Regions from separate parts of the Brevibacillus sp. AG genome, predicted to be linked through region 3. Evidence: riboswitches for the same ligand, from Rfam matches in the RefSeq annotation. Region 3 holds a riboswitch; each other region holds the start of a gene.

Region 1 (3,935 bases), on a different contig from region 3:
AATATCGTTTGCCAACAGCAATGCCTCTTCCAGGAAGGTCGGCGTACAGCTGCCTTCATTCAGTTCACAGAGACGTTTCAAACGCTTCAGTCTCTCTGCGGATTTCTCCACTCTCATGCCTTCATTCGTCAGCTCACAAACGTTGACGTGACGAGCATCAGCGATCATGCTGATATCATTCACATGGACAATCAGTCTTTTGCCTTCTTCCGTAACAAAACCGATCGAGCAAAAATGCGCACCTGACATTTCCAAACGAGTGAGAACAGCATTGGCGTAAACTTCTCCCGTCCGCAGGCGAATCTGGCCTGCTTCAATGGCTCCGCCGATTTTCCGCTCGTTGGCGATCACCGTATACATATCCGTGTAACCGTTAATCTGATAGCGCATGGTACCCTCCCGCTCTCGATGAGACTAATTATCATTAACAATGCCATCGTATAATGAAAATCATTATCTGTCAATAATGAGAATGATTTTTATTCTAGAATAAAAAAGCCACACTCCATTTGTATGGTAGTGTGGCCGAATTACCTCGCCTTTATTTTGTTTTCGTAAATAACCCCAACCGCTCAATTCGCTGAACCGCTTCTAAGAGACGCTCTTCATTTGATAACAAAGCTGCTCGCACATAACCCTCACCTGTCGGACCAAAGCCATTTCCTGGCGCTACGACGACATGCGCTTTTTCCAAAAGCAGGTCAGAGAACTCCACGGATGTGAAGCCGCTTGGAACAGGAAGCCAAGCAAAAAACGACCCTTGAGATGGTGGCGCCTGCCAGCCAATCCGATGCAGATTGGAGTACAAAGCATTGCGGCGGCTTTCGTAGACAGCAACGAGATCGCGAACGCACTGCTGTGACTCTGTCATCGCCTTCGCTGCCGCCATCTGTACCGCTCCGAACAGACTGACGAAGTAATGGTCCTGAATGAGATTAATCAGACGAACCAGCTCGCGATTTCCTACCATAGCACCAACACGCCAGCCTGCCATGTTGTACGTTTTAGACAAGGTATAAAATTCTACACCCACTTCTTTTGCACCCGGAACCTGCATGAAGCTGACCGGCTTTTTCCCGTCATAGCTGATCGCCCCGTAGGCGAAGTCGTGGCAGACGACGATTTCATGTTTTCGGGCAAAACGAATGGTCTCCTCATAAAACTCCAGTGGTGCGTTGACTGCTGTCGGATTGTTCGGATAGTTGAGAAACATCAGTTTCGCTCGATCCAAATCAGTTTGGGAGAGCTGGCTGTAATCTGGCAAGAAGTCATTTTCCGCCTTCAACGGCATCATGACCATCCGTCCGTTTACGACAGCAACACCCGACCAATAATCCGGATAGCCTGGGTCTGGAACCAGTGCAACATCGCCTGCATTCATAAGGACTTGGCAAATCTCTACGAGTCCGGTTTTGCTGCCGAACAATATCGCGACTTCTTCCTCCGGATCGAGGTCCACATCAAATTCTTGCTTATACCAATGAGCCACTGCCTGCTTCAGTTCCACGCGTCCCTGAAAAGGCGGATATTTGTGATGGAGTGGTTGTGCCGCTTGCGCCTGTAATTCTTCAATAATGTGTGGCGGTGTCGGCAAATCAGGATTGCCCTGCCCTAGGTTTATGACGTCATGGCCTTGCGCAATGACCTTGTTTACTTTTGCCACCAGGGTCGCAAAAAACTGGGTAGGGAGTCGATCAATCATGTCGGAGGGTTGAATGCGCATCTTTCTTCCATTCCTTTCTTGGGCCCAATACAGTAAAACCCCCTTTTTCCATACAGAAAAAGGGGGAGATCAGCTTGGTCACGTCCTTATCTGTCAGGAAAAAATCCTGCTGGAATTGGCACAGCATCTGTCCATCACATAGAACAGATCCGCTGCCGGGCTTCATAGGGCCAGTCCCTCCACCTCTCTGAATAAGTCAAACACACGGAATATACTGTTTTTTCGTCTATATCATACTACTTGAGCACGTAAACCGTGTCAAGATGCTTGATTCTGTAAGGGTACCTGATGCCTTCTTTTTTGAAAAGATGTGTGGAAGGCAAAGAATGCGACAGACAACAGACACAAGCCCGCCATCACGAACAATAGTCCCTGCGCATGAATCGATTGGAAAATGAAGGCGCCGAGAAGTGGTCCGAGCATCCGCCCAGCAGATCCAGTCCCTGCAATCAGACCTTGAATGAAGCCTTCTCGTCCCTCTGGCGTAAACTGTGCCGCTACTGCCGGCACCGCTGGCCATACGAGCATTTCTCCCAGCGTCATGATGAACATGCCTGCAACAAAGCCTGCATAAACCGTTGATTGAGACAAAATCAACATCGACATGGCAAAAATATAAGCGCCCAAGAGCATTTGTGCTTTTAGCGTACGGGCAAAGCGTCGAATGACCCACGCAATCAATGGCTGACCAAACAGGATCAAACCACCGTTTAGCGTCCACAACAGACTGTATTGACGGAGTGAAATGCCCAGGGATTGCATGTAGGTCGACAGCACCGTTGTCCATTGGACATAGACAATCCAGCTAATGAGCAACCCTCCGCATAAGAGCAGCAATGCTCCCCATACGACCTTGGTCTCTTGCTGTGGTTCTCGTAGAAGTTCTCCCTCAGCTTGTTCGGGAGCAGTCGTCTGCAATTGACGTTTTTGCTCTGCCAGTTTTAACTGACGCGGCAAAATGAGCATAAACATCGTCAGTACAATTACTTGTGTGATCGCATTTCCGAAAAACGTCCAAGCAAACGAAACGCTTGCCAAGAAGCCGCCTAAAGCAGAGCCGGCAGCTACACCCACATTGAGGGCGACGTAAATCAGATTGATTCCTTTACGGCCTCCCTCCGGCCATAAAACCACTGCCAGCGCATTCATAACGGGAGAAAGGGATCCATAAAACAGACCATTCAATAATAACAGTAGGACATATACGGTAAAATCTTGTGTAACACCTAAACAGACCGAAATAATCATTCCACCGATGGAGCCTACAACAATGGTGCGCATTTTACCCCAGCGGTCAAACATCATCCCGCCGACAATACTCCCGATCAGGAATGCGCCTTGATTTAAAAGCAACAAGAAGCCGGCTACAGTCAGCGGCTTTCCGAGATGGTTGTGAATATAGATCGTGACCAGCGGCCAAATACACGCCATTCCGGTAGAAAAAATGACGGCAGCAATCGCCAATAAACGAATGCTGCTCGGATAGGATTCCCACTTTTGCCTCATGGCTTACTTCTCACCCCGATGGAAATCGCCGCTTTTTCCGCCTGTTTTGGATTGCAGACTGGTCGGACCGATTATCATTTCTTTATCCATGGCTTTGCACATGTCATACACCGTCAAAGCCGTTACACTGACAGCGGTCAACGCCTCCATCTCGACGCCTGTTTTCCCTGTCGTCTTCACGGTTCCTGTAATCGCAAGCGTCGTTTCATCTACAAAAGCAAATTGTATGTCGATGCCAGTCAATGGCAGCGGATGACACATCGGGATGATTTCCCACGTCTTTTTGGCAGCCATGACACCTGCTACCTGCGCAACTGCGAGTACATCGCCCTTTTCGATTCGACCTTCACGGATTCGGGCGAGTGTTTCGGGTTTCATGCTGATTTGGCTCTCGGCTACAGCCACCCGTTTTGTGACGTCCTTCTCAGACACGTCCACCATCCGCGCGCGATTTTGTTCATTAAAATGTGTTAATTGATCAGTCATACGAGTATCTTTCCTCCTCTATCTTCTCCTACCTTACTCCCGCCGCTGGATAAAAGCAATGGGAATGTAGAGGACATCGTTTCGTTATCTTGCTCATCCACTCCCAAAAACGTACGAAGAACAGGTGCTGGAGGTATACTGTGCGTACACAGCTCAAAGGAGGCGTATGGAAATGGAAACGATGAAGGATCAGACGGTACGTTGGTCATTGCTTGTGCAT
Region 2 (3,935 bases), on a different contig from region 3:
AGGCGACCAACCTCTTCCATCCCAGCCATCAGCGGACCGTTGATGATCTCGAGCGGTGTGTATTTATCCAGAGCCAGCTTTAGGTCTTCCACCAGGCCATCCTTGGAGCCTTCGACCACATAACGGGCCAAGCGTTCTTCGAGCGTTAACGAGGAGACTTCCACACTGACTTCCTTTTTCTTTTGGCGATAAAATTCGGTAAAGGCCGCCAATGTCTCATCATTTGTCTCGAATAGGAGGGCTTCTGCCAGCTTTCTCTCGTCTTCTGGAATCGAAGCGTAGCGCTCCAGCTTTTCCGTGTTGACGATGGCGTAATCAAGCCCTGCGAGAGTTGTGTGGTACAAGAAGACCGCATTCAGTACTTCCCGACCCGCAGGAGGCAAGCCGAAGGAAACGTTACTGACACCCAGGATCGTCTTGCAAGCAGGCATTACCTGTTTAATCAAACGAATTCCTTCTACGGTTTCCTTGGCAGAGCCGATGTATTGTTCATCCCCTGTCCCTACTGGAAAGACGAGTGGATCGAATATAATATCCTGTGGTTTTATGCCATACTGGTTGACAAGAATGTCGTACGAGCGTTGCGCGACCTCCAGCTTCTTTTCGCGAGTGATAGCCATACCCGCTTCCTCAATCGTTCCAACGACAACGGAGGCACCGAATTTGTGAATAAGCGGAACGACTTCCTCAAATCGCTCCAACCCGTCTTCCAAGTTGATCGAGTTGAGAATGGCCTTCCCTTGCGAATAGCGAAGTCCCAGTTCCATGACCTTGGCATCTGTCGAGTCGATCATGAGGGGCGCTTTTACTTTTTTCACGATGAACTGTAGGAATTTTTCCATATCTTCGTATTCATCACGGTCGGGGTCAGCCAAGCATATATCGATGACATGTGCGCCGCGCTTCACTTGTGCTCGGGCAATATCAGATGCTTCTTCATAATGACCAGCTGCAATCATTTCACGGAATTTTTTGGAACCGATGACATTGGTCCTCTCCCCTACTAGTAGAGGACGATTGTCATCTTCGACGTAAACAACCTCGATCCCGGAGACTGCGCTCAGCGGTTCCACAGCTGCACTGCGCGGCTTGCAGTCTTTCAACGCTTCTGCCATCGCTTGAATATGGTCAGGCGTTGTTCCGCAGCAACCGCCAGCGACGTTTATCCAGCCCTGATCAGCGAATGCCCGCATTTTCGAAGCAAGTCCCTGTGGCGTTTCATGGTAATGACCGTTCTCGTCTGGCAAGCCTGCGTTCGGATAACAGCTAACCGCACATTGGGCAATTCCTGACAGTGTCCGCAGATGATCACGCATGAACTCTGGTCCTGTCGCACAGTTCAGACCAATGGAGACTGGCTGTAAATGCTCCAAGGAGATGTAAAACGCCTCGATGTTTTGGCCCGCCAGCGTTGTGCCCATCGGCTCAATCGTACCTGACAGCATCACCGGGAGCTCCTGTCCAAGCTCTTCAAAAGCTTTGCGAATCCCGATTCCGCCAGCCTTGACGTTTAACGTGTCTTGCGAGGTTTCCAATAGAAGAACATCGGAGCCGCCAAGGATCAGACCTTTTGCCTGACGATAATACGCCTCGACCAGTTCTTCGAAAGTGACACCGCCTGTCAACGCAAGGGTTTTGGTCGTAGGTCCCATTGCACCTGCTACAAAACGCGGCCACTCCTCCGTAGAATAGGCATCCACCGCTTCTCTGGCCAAGCGGGCTGCGGCTATATTGATCTCAAGGTCTTTTTCTGGCACATCGTACTCAGCCAAAACGATGGAAGCAGCACCAAACGTATTTGTCTCGACGATGTCTGCGCCCGCCGCTAAATATTTCTCGTGAATGGAACGGATCACATCTGGTCTGGTCAGGTTCAGGAGTTCATTACAGCCATCATAGGCTTCACCGCCGAAATCATCAGCAGTCAGGTTTGCCTGTTGAAGCATGGTGCCCATTGCACCGTCCAGAATCAGAATTTTCCGGGAAAGTTGTTCGCGAAAAGTTGGTTTCATTGACGTGCCCCTTTTCTACCTTGCATCGGCTTATTCTCCGTAATTGGGTAAATAAAAAAATCCTCTTCTTTGAAAGAAGAGGATTTGTCAGCAGATACGAAAACGCCTGAGACATCCTCTTATCTTTCAAAGCACATAGCTTTGCTGGAATTGGCACCGGATTTTTACCGGTTGCCGAGGCTTCATCAGGCCAGTCCCTCTGCCTCTCTGGATAAGAGTCGTACACTTGTCATTTAGTTGTTTGGCGAAATGTCTTGAATGTTTGCAAGTATCTTAACACCCCCTTTGTCTCCCCGTCAATTGTGAATTGTCTATTTTTTACTGAGCCTCTCCTCATACGCGCCCATTTTTGCCTTAGCTGGGCATCCGCCCAGTCCAATATCCGCATTCGTGTATAGACTGGAGTATAACGGAAAGGAGGGGAAACAAAGATGAGTACATCATTCTGCGGAAACGGATTCTTCGGTGACTGCTTCGCAATCGTGCTCGTGCTGTTTATCCTGTTGGTAATTATTGGGTGTTCATGTGACGACTGTTAGATAAGTGTTTAAAAAAGGCTATCCCAAAAGCCATCAGGAATGGCTGCGGGATAGCCTTTTTTTCTTGTTATTTGGTGATGATCTTGCCTGTCACGGCATCCAGAGTAATAAATTTTAGCGCCAGCTTTTCGTCACTCCACGGCACATACGCCAGCTTTGGTTGAGCTAATTTTTGCCCATCCACATCTCTCATCAAATAGACCAGCTTTAAAGGCATGACGCGTAAATACGCCTCAACAGCCTTGTCTTTCGAGACGATCTCGTCGGATGCTGGAAGCTCCACCAGCTCGTGCGTCTCTCTGTAGTTTTCAAACTTTGTCACTTTGCCAGAAGACGGATCGACTGTTACTGAATAAGCCGCTTTTTGCCCGCGATCCTGTACTGGAATGCCATCCTTGCTCATGAGATATCTGAATTCCCATTCGCCCGATGACACAGGATTCGCTTCGCCTGGCTGTATAACTTGTGCCAATTGCACTTCTTTTACGCCTGGATCGACGTATTTATGCAGAAAGGCGAGTGAAGCCTCTTCTGCTTGCTCTCGTTTGACTGTCACTGCTGTATCGGAACGCGGTGATCCCAGCCCGACGACACTGCCTGTTTCTGCGATGACTTCTACGCCAATATACTTGTCATTTTTATCATTCCAGACGTATTCCTTGTGTCCATCACGGTAACTCTTACTCTCTCTATAGGTCGAGTCATCTACTTGTATACCGAATTCCGCTTGCAGCAGTGCTTTTGCCTCATCCTTGGAGCGAACCTTGACGTATTCCTTTGGAGATTCGATCGGATGTGCTTCCTTCGCATTTAACTGATCATAGGCAAGCCCGTTATCTCCCGTTCCATATACAATCTTGCCATTGGTCGCGTCGATATGCCACTCCGTACCATCTTCACGTCCTCTTTGCATGAAGGAAACAGCTGGCGTGTACTCCAGGATAGGTTGCCACTTCTCCCCTTGTTTGGATTGTGGCTGTATTCTCGGATTCTGCACGTATCGAAGCTTCATATGCTCGCTCAGCTCTTTGATGGCTACCTCTTCTGATACAGCAGTCGATATATCCGGGTACTGCGACGGCTCGAATGTTTCGGGCTCCATCCTGAAATATTGGACGTGGCCAGAGTTAGTTGTTGTTATGCTAATTTCATCAGACAACACTGGCAATTCGTTATGATATCGCAGATACACCCCTGGATCGTTGGCGTCCAATAACCGATAGTGTTCACTATCCGCCCCGAGCAGTTTGTTCAAAAACTGTCGCTCTTGCTGCAAGGCTTTTTCTCCTTCTGCTTCTTTCCGGCTCGCTGCTTCCTTTTCATCCCTATTCAAAAGCCTGTACGATTCCAGTACTTGACCATTTCCATAGATCACAAGAGAAAC
Region 3 (3,935 bases):
GAATCATTTCGTTAACCTGTTGACGCGTAAGTGGTGGCGTCATATTCTCCCGTTTTCGATCAGCTACATCTCTTAAGCGCCCCGCAATCGCGAAGTTCACTGAAGGGTAGCCGTATGTACGTAAGATCGGAAATGCTTCTGTGTAGTAACTCTCATACCCATCGTCAAACGTAATCAAAACAGCATTCTCAGTCGGTAAGGTACCCGTCTCCATAAATCGCAGGAACTCATCCAACGAAATCGGATTCAGGTCGTTATCATGCAAAAATTTCATGTGTCGGGCAAATTGATCAGGAGCTATGACATACCGCTGATTCGATTGATCCGTGACATGATGGTACGTCAAAACCACAACCTGATTGTTATACCACTTTTTCGTTTGAACCGCTGCTTCTTCAATTAGTGTGACGTTTGGCTCAGCATTTTTTGTCTCACTTATGCTTATAGACGTATCCACTTGGGGAAAAGGTTGCACTTCTTGTTTATTCTTTTTTTCCAGAAAAGATTCGCCTAACAACCCAATAGCCACTGCAAAAAACAAAAAAGTAAGAAACACGATCAGGAAGAGCCTTCTGTTCGGCAAAAAAACCCCTCCTCTACTTCCTCACTAGGAGATTCGACACAGTCCTACAAATTCCTGTGCAACAATTGGCCCAATAATTGGATGACTTTGCTCCTAAAATGAAAAAGAGCCCAGTAGCAACACCAGGCTCTTTTTATGTCATTCATGTTATTACAGTTGAGCAGCCTCTTGCTTCAGGATTTCTGCCTTGTCTGTTTGCTCCCAAGGAACATTCAGGTCATTGCGTCCGAAGTGGCCATATGCAGCTGTTTGTTTGTAGATAGGACGACGCAGGTCGAGCTGCTTGATGATACCAGCAGGACGCAGGTCGAAGTGTTTGCGAACCAATTTCACCAGAGCTTCTTCGGAAATCGTACCTGTGCCGAATGTATCTACTGCAATAGAAACTGGTTGTGCTACACCAATTGCGTAAGCAACTTGTACTTCGCATTTGTCTGCGAGGCCAGCAGCCACGATGTTTTTCGCTACATAACGAGCTGCGTAAGCACCGGAACGGTCAACTTTTGTCGGATCTTTACCGGAGAACGCACCACCGCCATGACGAGCATAACCGCCGTAAGTATCTACGATGATTTTGCGGCCAGTCAAGCCAGCATCCCCTTGTGGTCCGCCAATTACGAAACGGCCAGTTGGGTTGATGAAGTATTTGGTATCAGCGTCCAAGAGTTCAGCTGGAACAACTGGTTTGATTACGTGTTCAACCAGATCTTGCTTGATTTGCTCCAGAGTTGTTTCAGGAGCATGTTGGGTAGAAATAACGATTGTATCGATACGAACTGGTTTGTCGCCATCGTACTCAACGGTTACTTGTGTTTTTCCGTCAGGACGGAGGTAAGCAAGTGTTCCGTTTTTACGTACTTCAGTCAGACGACGAGCCAATTGGTGGGACATGCTGATTGGAAGTGGCATCAGCTCAGGTGTTTCATTGCAAGCAAAACCAAACATCAAACCTTGGTCACCAGCACCAATTGCTTCGATCTCAGCGTCAGTCATTTTGCCTTCGCGTGCTTCCAATGCTTGGTCTACACCAAGTGCAATGTCAGCGGACTGCTCGCCAATTGCAGTAATAACACCGCAAGTGTCAGCGTCAAAACCGAATTTCGCACGGTCATAACCGATTTCACGAATGGTTTCACGAACGAGCTTTTGGATATCTACATAAGTGTTTGTAGTGATTTCTCCTGCTACGAGAACCAAACCAGTAGTTACGGAAGTTTCGCAAGCTACGCGAGCGTTTGGATCTTTGGACAGGATCGCATCCAAGATGGAGTCGGAAATTTGGTCACAAATTTTATCCGGATGTCCTTCGGTTACAGATTCGGATGTAAACAGACGACGACCTTTTTGCAAAGCCATGAGAAAATACCTCCTTTGACCTCATACAAATAGTGTGGTAGCCGAGTCAGGATTTTATCTACGTAAACGCAAATAAAAAACCCTTTCCATTTTTTAGGAGGAAAAGGTTTGAGCGTTTTTTGCTTCCTTCATCCTCTTATCGGCCAGAACAGATGTCCGTTCTGCTGGTTAGCACCGCTCTAGATCGGTTGCCGGGCTTCATAGGGCCAGTCCCTCCGCCTGCTCTGGATAAGAGTATCCATTACGGATAATAGAATAATTGTTTTTTTCAGAGATGTCAATAGGAAAAAATTTACTTATATTTGATAGGCCTTAGAAAGTACCACTACTACCTCTGCACGAGTTGCCCTTCCATTCGGTTTAAAGGAAGAACCGTAACCACTGAGCCAATTTCTAGATGTCAAAGCTTCAATGGCAGGAGAAGCCCAATGACTCGTTGGCACATCCTGATAATTCGAGGTACCACGGTTATACATTAAAACATCACGTGCCCGCGCGATCATGACCGCCATCTCTGCACGCGATATCGGCTGATCCGGCTTCATTTCATTCTTCGGGTACCCTTTCAAAATTCCTAATTGATAGGCTACACCTAGGTTGTGATACGCCCAGTGCCGCTTTTTCATATCCCGGAAGGTCGTGTTTCCTGTATAGGTAGTCGCTACCTTGGAACCGGTCGCACGCATCGATTTAAGCAGCATCGTCGCAAACTCTGCACGGGTCACTGCCTGATTCGGCTTGAACGAAGCATCATTGAATCCATTTACAATATCGCGAGAGCTAAGTCTGACGATCTCTGAGCGCGCCCAGTGGTCCGAAATATCTCGATAGCCCGCTATCAATTTCTGCTGCGTCACCGTGAGTCGGTACGAATCATATTTGAACGAAGTACCACTATTGAGACGTACATAGTATTTTCCTGGCTGCAAGCGCAAACCGATAACTTCATTCCCACTATTGGAAAGCTCGGCTACCTCGTTCGTCGAAGCAAGCGCATAGTTCATGTTTCGATCGCTGTAGAGTGCGAAACGAAAGCCACTATCCACAGGAATATACGGCGCTCGGAATGTCACATATGATTCGCTATTGACAGTAAATTGGAACCAGTCGGGATCAGCTGCTGTCGGAATTGTTCCTGACATCACTGTCCCACCGCTTAACGGAGACGCTTTTTGATAGGTATCATTCGGCTCATTGAAATCTTTTTTAACTGGCGTGTACCCCAAATCCAGCTGGTATTCGCCATTGACTGCATTCCGCGAATACTCGCTCACACGGATGTAATATTTACCCGGGGACACCTCTTTACTGACCCGCTCTGTCGGATTGACCCTTGTCCCATTATCGTATAGAGGATCCCAGACTACTGCTTTTTGACCAGGCGCTTGTTTGCCAAGACCCAGCAACAGATCCACTCTCTTGTTGTCAGGGCTTACAGTGACATCTAAATGCCCGTACTCGCGAACATAGTAAGAGAACCAATCCTGATCGCCTTCATCATGAAAATTGCCTGTTACACTGATTTGGTTCCCTACAAGCGGTCTGGCCGTTTCTTGTGTATCGTTCGGTTCATTTCGGTCAGGGTTGATCGTAAATTTACTCGTCAACACGTAGTTAAAAGCGTTGTTGACGCCTCCATTGCGCATTAAGCGGATGTTCATACTTCCTGCCTTGACCGGGACCGTTATCGTATCGCCATTCCCGAAGTACTGTGTAATCGGTTGACGATTCTCAGGGTAAAAGGTAGCAGCCATCGCCGAAGAAATACCCGATGTTACTGTAGCCGTAAAGCTGACCTTTCCATCGTAAGGGATGTCCATCTTCAGCCAATCTACGGTATCTTTTGGACCCAAATTGCCGCGTATTTGTGACTCAATCGGAAACGCCTTCGCTTTGGAAGGAGAATCATTCGGTTCTAAAAAGTCGTAAGAAAGTGCCGTTTTCACTGCTTTGTTGACATCTAACAAGCCGTATCCAGTCTTCCGATCCCATCCTT
Region 4 (3,935 bases), on a different contig from region 3:
ACGTGCTTCTTGCATATTCTCACCTAGATAAGGGAGGGCCTCGTATCGGAGCTGTTCTGTTGAGAGCTCTCTGACATACGAGAGAAATGAATCCAGATCAGCGAAAGGGCAAAGATCGAGCAGTTGCAAAAGCGTCTTCCACGTGTTGTGCTCCTTCGCATAGTCGACCTCTTGCCGTACAGAAGGCGATAGCTCGTCCAACAGTTGACGCCAGTAGGCAGGAGGGTGTTCCATCGTGTGATGCAATTGATCGTAGGTAGCGGCAGCGATTCCCAAGGCAGCTTCGAATAAAGGAGAATACGAAATCTCCACGCGATACGTTGTCCGTTCACTTCCGATGTTCAAAACTTTCACGTCTATTCATCCTTCCAAAATTTGTACATAATTATGTATTTTATAAATAACGAATTTAAAATTCAACATTTTTCGAACATGAATAGAAAAGTAAAAGAAGAATCATAAATCTCTATCCAGAGAGATCATGATTCTTCTTTCTTTTGAAGGTATGGTTAACCTACCGTGGATAATTGCAACGCACGCTGCAATGCCTGCTCCAGATCAGAAATGATATCGTCGATCGATTCTGTACCGACGGAGAGGCGAATAAGTCCCGGAGTCACTCCGGCTGCTGCCTGCTCTTCTTGTGTCATCTGCTGATGTGTTGTGCTAGCTGGATGAATGATGAGTGACTTGGAGTCCCCGACATTTGCGAGATGGGAGAACAGCTTCACGGACTCGATCAACGTTTTTCCTGCCTCAACGCCACCGCGAATTCCAAAGGTCAGGATCGCGCCAGCACCTTTTGGCAAATATTTTTGTGCCAACTCACGCTGGGAGTCTGACTCGAGTCCTGGATAACTCACCCACTCTACGGCAGAGTGATTGGCGAGGAATTGGGCTACTGCCAAGGCGTTCTGGCTATGCCGTTCGATGCGCAGATGCAGTGTTTCTAATCCTTGCAGGAACAAGAAGGAATTGATCGGGGCGACGGCAGCACCAATATCGCGCTGGAGCTGGACGCGCGCCTTGATAATATAGGCGAGCGGACCGACTGCCTCTGTATAGACAACGCCATGGTAGCTTGGGTCTGGTGTAGTCAGACCAGGGAATTTTCCGTTGTTCCAGTCAAATTTTCCAGAGTCTACGATAATACCGCCAATTGCTGTTCCGTGGCCGCCGATGAATTTGGTGGTGGAGTGCACGACAATATCGGCCCCGTGCTCAAAAGGACGGCACAAAATCGGAGTCGCGAAGGTGTTGTCCACGATCAAAGGTACGCCATTTTCGTGGGCAATATTGGCGATCGCCTCAATATCAGCGACATCAATGCGTGGATTGCCGATCGTCTCGCAAAACACGGCTTTTGTCTTTTCGTTGATATAGGCACGGAAATTTTCCGGATTGGAATGATCAGCAAAATGAACTTTGATACCGAGGCGGGGGAGCGTGTGGGCGAACAGGTTGTAGGTACCGCCGTAGAGACTGCTGGAAGCGACGATCTCGTCTCCTGCATGCGCAATATTTAAGATGGCGAATGTAATGGCAGCTTGCCCGGATGCGGTCGCCAATGCACCAACACCACCTTCGAGCAGGGCAACACGCTTCTCAAATACATCCTGGGTCGGATTCATGATGCGTGTATAGATGTTCCCAAACTCTTTTAACCCAAACAGATTGGCTGCATGCTCCGTATCGCGGAAAACGTAGGAGGTCGTCTGATAGATCGGAACAGCACGTGAGCCTGTTACAGGGTCAACCTCTTGCCCACCGTGTACCGCAAGCGTTTCTGGCTTCCATTGTTGTTGATCGGACATGTTCATCTCTCCTTCTACTATGAAATCGACTAATAAAAAAACGGAGCATTCTCCTGAGAAGAAGAAGGCTCCGATCATGCACGGGCTTGTGTTCATCTCTCAGAATCACTGGATTCTGCAGGAATTGGCACCATGCAGCTAGTCTGCTGGTTGCCGGGCTTCGTAGGGCCTGTCCCTCCACCGCTCTTGATGAGAAAAGTTGTTGTCGTAATTGTATGAAAATAACACCTTGCTGTCAATGTAGAATATGTAGTTATCAGGGAGGTTTTTATGTATATATGGATGAAAGGTGTTTCACTCATGCCATTAATTTGTAACGCTTTTGCCTCAAGCTGTTCACATCCCGTGTGGCTACTGCCACAGCGAAATAGGAGATAATGGTAGAAAATAGGGAGCATAGATGCAGGGTAAAGCCAAGTGCTCTTCGCGTTAGAAAAGTAAAAAAGCGTGTGATATCATGGAGGTGGTTACAACTGATCTGATCGTACATATAGGAGGATAAATAGCGATGAGCCATGGAGTAAAGGAAATGACACCACAAGAGCTGTTGGAAAAGCTGGAAGCCAAAGAGGAGCTGCAAGTCATTGATGTGCGTGAGGTCGATGAGTGGAATGCAGGTCACATTAAAGAGGCGAAGCTGATCCCACTCGGCTTTTTGCCACATCGTATCGATGAGCTGGATAAGAACATTCCGATTGTGATGGTTTGCCGTAGTGGTGCCAGAAGCCATAATGCTACAGCGTATTTGAGTGCACAAGGATATGACGTGGCGAATATGGTTGGCGGCATGCTCGCATGGCCAGGTGAAGTAGAACAGTAAGAAGTGATAGAAACAGTGTGAATGCCTCCCGTGTGTAATCAGGAGGCATCACGCATGGGACAAGCAGGGAGGAAGCAACCCGTGAGTGAAGGAACACAATTGCAGCAGGAATCTGGGATGAAAAAACATTGGTTTCCTGTGTTAGCTGGTATTATCCTTTTGGCTATCGTCGGAGTATTTGGTTATAAGTACATGACACAAGAGAAGATCGAAGTATTGAAGCCCATCGCAGACTTCACCTTAGACAACAGTAACGGAACAACCTATACATTTAATGAAAGTGCTGGTAAGGTACGACTGGTTGAGTTTATGTTTACCAAATGCCCGGATATTTGTCCGGCTACCACGTACAACATGGCCAAGCTGCAAGATCAGTTGAAGGAAAAGGGACTGTTTGGAGACAAAGTAGAGTTTATCTCCATTTCCTTTGACCCTGATAACGATACGCCAGAAGTCTTGCAAGAGTACGCAGCCAAGTTCAAGGCAGATCAGAGTGGCTGGAAGTTCCTGCGCGGTGACGCTCAGGCTGTAGAGAAAGTGACGAAGGATTTTGGTCTGATGGTTATGAAGCAGCCAGATGGTTCTTATGCGCATACGGCTCGCATGTTCCTTGTGGATGGAGATGGAAACATGCGCCGCGCGTACGGGATGGCAGCTGACATGGACATGGAAGTCATGATGAAAGAGATGGAACAGCTCGCTGACTAGCGGGTCTCCTCATAGGAGATGTTGACGACTTCTTCTGTCTGATTCACAAATTCAATATGAACGAGTAACGCCCACCTGCGATTGCCTTCTTGAAGCAAGAGCTTAAACGTCTCTTCCGACGTGGTGGGTGTTTTTGGTGTTCGTCCAACGTGCAGGTAGTCCACAATTTGAGCGTTTGGATATCGCTTCATCGTTTCCTGCATCGCGAGCCTGCCCCATTTTGCATAGGGAGGCTGGGCATAGGTAGGAAACGTCTGAAATAGAAGCAGGAAAAGTACGGGACAGAGAAGGGGCATCATGTTCCGATAGCGAAATAGGCGACGAGCGGTTTGCATTTGCTTAACCCTCTCCTTTTCGAAATGGTTTTCCATGTATTTTGAAGACTTTTCGGAATATCATTCGTAGAAAATAATGACAATGAAGTGAGGGAGGTTTTCGATGCATTACTTGCTGATTCCCTTATTTGGCGTTCCTGTTTTGGTGGGGGTTCTTGCGGCAATATTCCAAAAGCCTCCTTTCTGGAAAAAATGGGGGCCCACGATTGCTTCAGCCATATTGATTTACGGAGGTTGCTTCGCTGCGAATGTACATTG

Evidence for each region. Region 3 has a riboswitch for S-adenosylmethionine ahead of metK (methionine adenosyltransferase). Riboswitches for the same ligand answer to the same signal wherever they lie in the genome.
Region 1: another riboswitch for S-adenosylmethionine. It lies ahead of POF51_RS14275 (pyridoxal phosphate-dependent aminotransferase); the one in region 3 lies ahead of metK (methionine adenosyltransferase).
Region 2: another riboswitch for S-adenosylmethionine. It lies ahead of metH (methionine synthase); the one in region 3 lies ahead of metK (methionine adenosyltransferase).
Region 4: another riboswitch for S-adenosylmethionine. It lies ahead of POF51_RS27440 (homocysteine synthase); the one in region 3 lies ahead of metK (methionine adenosyltransferase).

What each region holds. Positions count from the first base shown of each region.
Region 1 is NZ_JAQMYO010000005.1:70,139-74,073, forward strand. Features, by position in the region: gene POF51_RS14270 (hypothetical protein) at 1-390, opposite strand, end outside; gene POF51_RS14275 (pyridoxal phosphate-dependent aminotransferase) at 542-1,723, opposite strand; SAM riboswitch class I at 1,807-1,921, opposite strand; gene POF51_RS14280 (MFS transporter) at 1,982-3,229, opposite strand; gene moaC (cyclic pyranopterin monophosphate synthase MoaC) at 3,233-3,715, opposite strand; gene POF51_RS14290 (methylated-DNA--[protein]-cysteine S-methyltransferase) at 3,888-3,935, shown strand, end outside.
Region 2 is NZ_JAQMYO010000010.1:55,166-59,100, forward strand. Features, by position in the region: gene metH (methionine synthase) at 1-2,012, opposite strand, end outside; SAM riboswitch class I at 2,129-2,230, opposite strand; gene POF51_RS24295 (YjcZ family sporulation protein) at 2,444-2,551, shown strand; gene POF51_RS24300 (YcdB/YcdC domain-containing protein) at 2,619-3,935, opposite strand, start outside.
Region 3 is NZ_JAQMYO010000004.1:409,438-413,372, reverse strand. Features, by position in the region: gene POF51_RS13215 (polysaccharide deacetylase family protein) at 1-583, opposite strand, end outside; gene metK (methionine adenosyltransferase) at 734-1,939, opposite strand; SAM riboswitch class I at 2,073-2,174, opposite strand; gene POF51_RS13205 (S8 family peptidase) at 2,236-3,935, opposite strand, start outside.
Region 4 is NZ_JAQMYO010000014.1:33,719-37,653, reverse strand. Features, by position in the region: gene POF51_RS27445 (ArsR/SmtB family transcription factor) at 1-354, opposite strand, end outside; gene POF51_RS27440 (homocysteine synthase) at 510-1,814, opposite strand; SAM riboswitch class I at 1,904-2,010, opposite strand; gene POF51_RS27435 (rhodanese-like domain-containing protein) at 2,323-2,634, shown strand; gene POF51_RS27430 (SCO family protein) at 2,716-3,342, shown strand; gene POF51_RS27425 (YqzG/YhdC family protein) at 3,339-3,677, opposite strand; gene POF51_RS27420 (hypothetical protein) at 3,781-3,935, shown strand, end outside.